2 regions of the Pseudomonas sp. F3-2 genome follow, and region 1 is predicted to be linked to the other one. Evidence: predicted binding sites of a transcription regulator. Region 1 holds the regulator's gene; the other holds the start of a gene.
The links. Region 1 encodes sigma-54, which starts transcription at its own class of promoters, with help from an activator protein. Its sites were predicted from a motif close to ANTGGCATNNANNTTGCTNT; they were not measured.
Positions count from the first base shown of each region.

Region 2: the regulator sigma-54 is predicted to act here: its motif matches at 2,194-2,213, upstream of glnA (glutamate--ammonia ligase).

Region 1 covers NZ_CP152388.1:983,049-987,322, reverse strand. The annotation lists gene lptC (LPS export ABC transporter periplasmic protein LptC) at 1-293, shown strand, start outside; gene lptA (lipopolysaccharide transport periplasmic protein LptA) at 280-828, shown strand; gene lptB (LPS export ABC transporter ATP-binding protein) at 828-1,553, shown strand; gene AAGQ88_RS04500 (RNA polymerase factor sigma-54) at 1,740-3,233, shown strand; gene raiA (ribosome-associated translation inhibitor RaiA) at 3,311-3,619, shown strand; gene ptsN (PTS IIA-like nitrogen regulatory protein PtsN) at 3,632-4,096, shown strand; gene rapZ (RNase adapter RapZ) at 4,099-4,274, shown strand, end outside.
Region 2 covers NZ_CP152388.1:256,220-260,493, reverse strand. The annotation lists gene typA (translational GTPase TypA) at 1-385, opposite strand, end outside; gene thiI (tRNA uracil 4-sulfurtransferase ThiI) at 525-1,979, opposite strand; gene glnA (glutamate--ammonia ligase) at 2,311-3,717, shown strand; gene aroQ (gamma subclass chorismate mutase AroQ) at 3,934-4,274, shown strand, end outside.

The sequences.
Region 1 (4,274 bases):
CCGAATTCCCCTGGCACGTACAGAGCGTGCGCGCCGAGGTCTCCCCCGGTGGCGACCATGTCGAGCTGATCGATCAGGTGCGCATCAACCGCACCGACGAAAAGAAACGCACCACCGTGATCACCAGTACCCGCATGACTGTCTTCCCTCAGAAGCAATATGCGGAAACCGCGCAACCCGTTAGAATCGACGGCTTCAACGGCGTGAGCACCGGTACGGGTATGAAGGCCTATCTAAAAGAAAGCAGGATACACCTGCTATCGAATGCAAGAGGACAGTATGAGGCTCCTTAAAACCCTCCCTATTTTGCTCGGCCTGGGCGCAGCACTGGGAAGCGTGAGCGCCTGGGCTCTGCCGAACGATCAGGATCAGCCTATCCGTATTCAGGCCGACGATGCTCAGCTGGACGACAAGCAAGGTGTCGCGACCTACAAAGGCGACGTGATCATCACCCAGGGCTCGATGAAGGTGACCGGTAACACCGTGACCATCACTCGCACCCCTGCCGGCGACATCGACGTCGTGACCTCGGTGGGCAACCTCGCCTACTTCGAGCAGTTGCAGACCGCTGGCGACACCAAGCCCGTCCAGGGCTGGGGCGTCACCATTCAGTACCACGCAGCGCAGAACCGCGTCGTGCTGATCGACAAGGCCAAGGTCATCGACAAGGACAACAACACCACTCAGGGCGAGAAAATCGTCTATGACACGGTCCGCAAGCTTGCCAGCGCCGGCCGCGCGACAGGCAGCAAGGTGACCGAAGCCCGTCCGCGTGTCGACATGGTGATCCAGCCGAAAAAGAAAACCGACCAGCAGAAGGCCCAGTAATGGCAACGCTGAAAGCCCAACACCTGGCCAAGAGTTACAAGAGTCGCCAGGTCGTCCGTGACGTCAGCCTTTCCATCGAAAGCGGTCAGATCGTCGGCCTTCTCGGCCCGAACGGTGCGGGCAAGACCACGTGTTTCTATATGATCGTGGGCCTGGTTCAGGCCGATCAGGGCCGCGTGCTCATCGACGAGCAGGACGTCAGCCACCAACCCATGCACGGCCGCGCGCGTGCCGGTATTGGCTATCTGCCCCAGGAAGCGTCGATCTTCCGCAAACTGTCGGTATCGGACAACATCATGGCGATCCTCGAGACCCGCAAGGAACTCGACCGCGCCGGACGTCGCAAGGAACTGGAAAGCCTGCTGCAGGAATTCCACATTACTCACATCCGCGACAACCTCGGCATGAGCCTGTCGGGTGGCGAGCGCCGCCGCGTCGAGATCGCACGCGCATTGGCCACGGCGCCGAAATTCATTCTGCTGGATGAACCGTTCGCAGGTGTCGACCCGATTTCCGTGGGCGACATCAAGCAGATCATTCATCACCTCAAGGCCAAGGGCATCGGCGTTCTGATCACCGACCACAACGTACGTGAGACGCTGGATATCTGCGAAACAGCCTACATCGTCAACGACGGGCAACTCATCGCAGAAGGCGACGCTGAAACCATCCTGGCCAACCAGTTGGTTAAAGAAGTGTATCTCGGCCACGAGTTCCGCCTGTAACCCGGTGAAGACGGGGGCTGGAGACGAACGCAAACGTGCGCCTCATCGCCAACCCCGGATTAATTGTCGTCACACTCTAGGCAAACACTCCGGTTTCAGGCATATAATTTGCTTAAGTAGGCGCCTCGGCGCCCTAGTAGTGGATGGCGCGCAGTGCGCCGGCGAATAAGGTGTTAAGCCCCTGCCATGAAACCTTCGCTAGTCTTGAGAATGGGCCAGCAGCTGACGATGACGCCGCAGCTGCAACAGGCCATCCGCTTACTCCAACTGTCGACGCTGGATCTCCAACAGGAAATCCAGGAGGCACTGGAGTCCAATCCGATGCTCGAACGACAGGAAGAAGGCGACGATTTCGATAATGTTGACCCAATGGCCGACAACATCGAGCACAAGCCCAACCCCGACGTTCAGGAGCCGACCTATCAGGAAGCCACTCCGACCGTCGACAACCTCGACGATGGCGAGTGGAGCGAGCGCATTCCCAACGAATTGCCCGTCGATACTGCATGGGAAGACATTTATCAAACCAGCGCGAGCAGCCTGCCGAGCAATGACGATGATGAGTGGGACTTCACGACCCGCACCTCCGTCGGCGAAAGCTTGCAAAGCCATCTATTGTGGCAGCTGAATCTGGCACCCATGTCCGACACCGATCGCCTGATCGCCGTTACCCTCATCGACTGCATAAACCCTCAGGGCTACCTGGACGAGTCGCTGGAAGAGCTGCTCGACGCATTCGATCCGGAACTCGACATCGAGCTGGACGAAATCGAAGCCGTTCTGCACCGCATCCAGCAGTTCGAACCAGCCGGTATCGGCGCACGCACGCTGAGCGAATGCCTGCTGCTGCAGCTGCGCCAGCTGCCGGCCAAGACCAGATGGCTGGCCGAGGCACAGCGTCTGGTGAGCGATTACATCGACCTGCTCGGCAGCCGCGACTACGCGCAACTGATGCGCCGGATGAAGCTTAAGGAAGATGACCTGCGCCAGGTGATCGAACTGGTTCAGAGCCTCAACCCGCGTCCGGGATCGCAGATCGAATCCACCGAAGCCGAATACGTCGTCCCTGATGTCATCGTGCGCAAGGACAATGAACGCTGGCTGGTCGAGCTCAATCAGGAAGCCGTGCCACGCCTGCGGGTCAATCCGCAATACGCAGGCTTCGTGCGTCGCGCCGATACCAGCGCCGACAACACGTTCATGCGCAATCAGTTGCAAGAGGCCCGCTGGTTCATCAAGAGCCTACAGAGCCGCAACGAAACCCTGATGAAAGTGGCCACGCAGATCGTTGAACATCAGCGCGGCTTCCTCGAGTACGGCGACGAGGCAATGAAGCCGTTGGTCCTGCATGACATTGCGGAAGCGGTCGGCATGCATGAATCGACGATTTCCCGCGTGACCACGCAGAAATTCATGCACACGCCGCGTGGCATCTACGAACTGAAATACTTCTTCTCAAGCCATGTAAGCACCTCCGAAGGCGGTGAATGCTCGTCCACGGCGATCCGCGCGATCATCAAAAAACTGGTTGCCGCGGAAAATCAGAAAAAGCCGTTGAGTGACAGCAAGATCGCTGGTTTACTGGAGGCACAAGGCATTCAAGTGGCCCGTCGCACAGTCGCCAAATACCGCGAATCTCTAGGGATAGCGCCTTCGAGTGAACGCAAGCGACTGATGTAAAGGTCACAAGCCACAGCGTTCCAGTGGCAGGCACCCAAGCCTGCCTCTTAATGCACTGGCAACGAAGGAGAAGCTGTATGCAAGTCAACATCAGTGGACACCAACTGGAAGTGACCAAGCCCCTGCGCGAGTACGTCGAGCTGAAGCTTAAAAAGCTCGAAGGGCACTTTGACAAGATTACCAATGTGCAAGTGACGATGGCCGTCGAGAAGCTCAAACAGAAGATCGAGGCCACGCTGCATATCCACGGTGGAGAGGTGGTTGCCAATGCGGAGCATGATGACATGTACGCGGCGATCGACCTGCTCACTGACAAGCTGGACAGACAATTGCTCAAGCATAAGGAAAAGCAGCAAAGCATCCTCAAAGGTGCGGCAGCTCGCTGATACCCCCCACCCATGATTCGACTTGAAAACATTCTGACCCCTGGCCGTTCCCTCGTGAACGTGCCAGGTGGCAGCAAAAAAGCCGTCCTCGAACAGATTGCCAAAATGATCGGGCAGCAGGTGCCTGAACTTGATCAGCAAACTGTCTATGAAAGCCTCATTGCCCGTGAAAAGCTCGGATCGACCGGGTTCGGCAATGGTATCGCCATTCCACACTGTCGACTGAAAGGTTGCGACTCGCCCGTCAGCGCAGTGCTTCATCTTGAAAAACCGGTCGACTTCGACGCCATCGACGGCGCGCCCGTCGATCTGCTGTTCGTGTTGCTGGTGCCGGAAGCGGCAACCGACGCTCACCTCGAACTGCTGCGCCAGATCGCCAGCATGCTTGACCGTGCAGATGTCAGGGCGAGCCTGCGGAACGCGAAGAGCAGCGATGAGCTCTACAACGTCGTGCTTCACGTTCAGAACGGTCACTGATCATGCGCATGGTCATCGTCAGCGGTCGCTCCGGCTCCGGCAAGAGTACGGCCCTCGATGTTCTTGAAGACAGCGGCTTCTACTGCGTCGATAACCTGCCTGCCGGGCTGCTGCCTGAACTGGCCGAGCGAGCGCTGATCCACACCGAACTGGCTGAGCCACTGCTCGCGGTTTCGAT
Region 2 (4,274 bases), 730 kb from region 1:
TGTTGATGACCACGATTGGACGCAGGCCGGCTTCGAAAGCCTTCTTGGTCACGAAACGGGTTTGCGGCATAGGGCCGTCTTGAGCGTCGACCAGCAGCAGAACGGAGTCAACCATCGACATCACGCGCTCTACTTCGCCACCGAAGTCGGCGTGGCCCGGGGTGTCGACGATGTTGATGTGGTAGCCATTCCAGTTGATCGCAGTGTTCTTCGCGAGAATGGTAATACCGCGCTCTTTCTCCTGGTCGTTGGAGTCCATCACGCGTTCGTCGTTGAGCTCGTTACGCTCAAGGGTGCCGGACTGGCGCAGAAGCTTGTCGACGAGGGTGGTTTTACCGTGGTCAACGTGAGCAATGATGGCGATGTTACGTAGATTTTCGATCACTTGTGTATCTCGATCAGAGGATTCGGTCAGCTACCAATAATAGGCAGCTATGAACGGTAGAGTCGGCTAAAGCCGTTACGGCTGACGACTGGTGTCGGGGGGCCGGTGACGCAAGCCACAGGCAAACAGCCCCGGGCACTTAGCTCGGTCGATAAACGCGCACATTGGCATGCCCCTCACTGAGCAAATGATGAGCATGCAGGCGACTCATGACGCCTTTGTCGCAATAAAGCAGGTACTGGCGCGTGTCATCCAGCTCCTTGAAACGGCTGTTCAATGCAAAGAACGGCAGCGTTTGTACTTCGATGCCAGTCAGTTCCAGCGGGTGGTCCTGCGCTTCATCCGGGTGACGGATGTCGATGACCACTTGCCCGGCCAGCGCCTGACTGACTTCTTCGACCTGAACGTCCTGGCCCAGCTCCTCGATCACGCGATCGATAGGAACGAGGCGGGCGTTTTCGAGCGCGCGCTCAAGCACGGCCATGTCGAACTCTTTTTCTTCATGCTCCACGCGGTGGCGTTTGGCCGCGGTCTTTGGGTTGACCGAGATGACACCGCAGTATTCGGGCATGTGCCGGGCAAAATCGCCGGTACCGATCTGATCGGCCTGATCGATGATGTCCTGCTTGTGACTGGCGATCAGCGGGCGCAACACCAGCTTCTCTGTCACGCAATCGATGACCGACAGGTTGGGCAGCGTCTGGCTGGACACCTGGGAAATCGCTTCACCTGTCACCAGGGCATCGATCTCCAGCCTGTCTGCAATATTGGTCGCAGCGCGCAACATCATACGCTTCAATACTACGCCCATATGACTGTTATCGACTTTTCCGAGAATTTCTCCCAGAACCTCCTCGAACGGCACGCTGACGAACAGCACGCGCTGTGAGCTGCCGTACTTCTTCCAGAGGAAGTGCGCAACTTCCATCACGCCCAGTTCATGCGCCCTTCCGCCCAGGTTGAAGAAGCAGAAATGGCTCATCAGACCGCGGCGCATGATCTGGTAAGCGGCCACGGTCGAATCAAAACCACCCGACATCAGCACCAGAGTCTGCTCAAGCGAACCCAACGGGTAACCACCGATGCTGTCGTGCTGGCTGTGAATCACGAACAGACGCTGATCGCGGATCTCGATCCGTACCTCGACCTCCGGCGCCTTGAGCGAGATACCGGCAGCGTTGCACTCACGACGCAGCTTGCTGCCGACGTATTTCTCGACGTCCATGGAGCTGAAGTCGTGGTGACCGGCGCGCTTGCAGCGCACGGAAAAAATCTTACCTGGCAGGGCGTTACCGAAATGCAGTTTGCACTTCTCGTAGATGTCGTCCATGTCGCCCAGCGGGTACTGATCGACCTGCAGGAAGTGCGCGATGCCGGGCATGCAGCTCAGCCGCTCGGTCATTTCGTGCAGAATCTTGGGATCCTCGACCCTGGTTTCGACCTCGAGGTTGTCCCACACGCCATCCACCACCAACGCCGGGTCCAGATCGCGGAGCACCGTACGGATGTTCTTTGCCAGCTGTTTGATGAAGCGCTTGCGCACAGGCCGGCTTTTGATAGTGATTTCAGGGAAAACTTTGACGATTAATTTCATGAAAACAGCGCGCGAGGTGCCGGTCGAAAAAGGGGGGCGCGGATTATAGCGGAAATTGCTCAAGGTTTAACCAGTTATCGTACAGCCGATCATCAGCGCACCAAAATGGGACTGTATACAATTATCGAGCACCAACAAGGTGCGCGAGTTTTCACAATTGCGACGTTTAACGCCGGAAATAACGGGGTTTCCCGAAGAAATCCCAACACGGGGCACTGGCATGCAAATTGCTCCCTTGTGAGGCAGGTTGCCTTGGCCGACTATCGCGCCCGGCATCACCCATATTTAAGGGCTAACAACTATCAGGCCCTAATCCACCCCGGAGGACAACATGTCGAAGTCGGTTCAACTCATCAAAGATCATGACGTTAAGTGGATTGATCTGCGCTTCACTGACACCAAAGGCAAGCAGCAGCACGTCACCATGCCAGCGCGTGATGCTCTGGATGACGATTTCTTCGAAGTCGGCAAAATGTTCGACGGCTCCTCCATCGCTGGCTGGAAAGGCATCGAAGCTTCCGACATGATCCTGCTGCCGGACGACGAAACCGCCGTCCTGGATCCGTTCACCGAAGAGCCTACCCTGATCCTGGTTTGCGACATCATCGAACCTTCGACCATGCAAGGTTACGACCGCGACCCACGCGCCATCGCTCACCGCGCTGAGGAATACCTGAAGTCCACCGGTATCGGTGACACCGTATTCGTCGGTCCAGAGCCAGAATTCTTCATCTTCGACGAAGTGAAATTCAAATCCGATATCTCGGGTTCGATGTTCAAGATCTTCTCCGAACAAGCTTCCTGGATGACCGATCAGGACGTCGATGGCGGCAACAAGGGCCACCGTCCAGGCGTCAAAGGCGGCTACTTCCCAGTGCCTCCGGTCGACCACGACCACGAAATCCGCACTGCAATGTGCAACGCCCTGGAAGAAATGGGCCTGACCGTCGAAGTTCACCACCACGAAGTGGCAACTGCCGGCCAGAACGAAATCGGCGTCAAGTTCAACACCCTGGTGAAGAAAGCTGACGAAACCCAGACCCTGAAGTACGTGGTCCACAACGTCGCTGACGCTTACGGCCGCACCGCTACCTTCATGCCTAAGCCTCTGTACGGCGACAACGGCTCGGGTATGCACGTACACATGTCCATCTCCAAAGAAGGCAAGAACACCTTCGCTGGCGAAGGCTATGCCGGTCTGTCCGACACCGCTCTGTACTTCATCGGCGGTATCATCAAGCACGGTAAGGCTCTGAATGGCTTCACCAACCCGTCGACCAACTCCTACAAGCGTCTGGTCCCAGGTTTCGAAGCGCCAGTGATGCTGGCTTACTCGGCCCGTAACCGCTCTGCATCGATCCGTATTCCATACGTTTCCAGCCCTAAAGGCCGTCGTATCGAAGCTCGCTTCCCGGATCCGGCTGCCAACCCATACCTGGCATTCTCGGCTCTGCTGATGGCTGGCCTGGACGGTATCCAGAACAAGATCCACCCTGGCGATGCCGCTGACAAAAACCTGTACGACCTGCCGCCTGAAGAAGCTGCAGAGATCCCGCAAGTTTGCGGCAGCCTGAAAGAAGCTCTGGAAGAGCTGGACAAAGGCCGTGCATTCCTGACCAAGGGCGGCGTATTCAGCGACGACTTCATCGACGCTTACATCGCTCTGAAATCGGAAGAAGAAATCAAGGTTCGCACCTTCGTACACCCACTGGAATACGACCTGTACTACAGCGTCTGATCCAGTCGCGTCAGCGATAACTGCGTAGAGAGGCCTCCTTCGGGAGGCCTTTTTTATGGGCGCGATAACGTGATCAGTCAACCCGGAGCAGTTGCTCGGCGAGGAGTGATGTTATCCGGATCAATGACGTGAGAGGTAATACATATGTACCGCACCTGAGGATCGCTATTCGGGCAACCTGCGCGCTATGCCAAACCAAGCACCAGGAGGTTGTACATGCTCAGGGAGATCACTCTTCTATTACCCGCCGTTCTTGCGCTGACCATGCCCCATGCCAGCGCCAGCGAGGCGCCACCATCGCTTGAACCACTGATCAAGGTCATCAGGGAGCGCCTCGATCTCGCCGAGAGCGTGGCGCGTTTCAAACTGCACCACAAACTCCCCGTAACCGACCGTGGCCGCGAAGACACCGTCATCGCCAACGCCAAGCGCGAAGGCGAGCCCCCACTTGAACGTGAAGAAATCCGCGAGCTGTTCGTTGCCCAGATCGAAGCGAACAAGCTGGCGCAATATGCATTGCTTGCCCGATGGCAGTCACTGGGCGTCACACCCAAAGC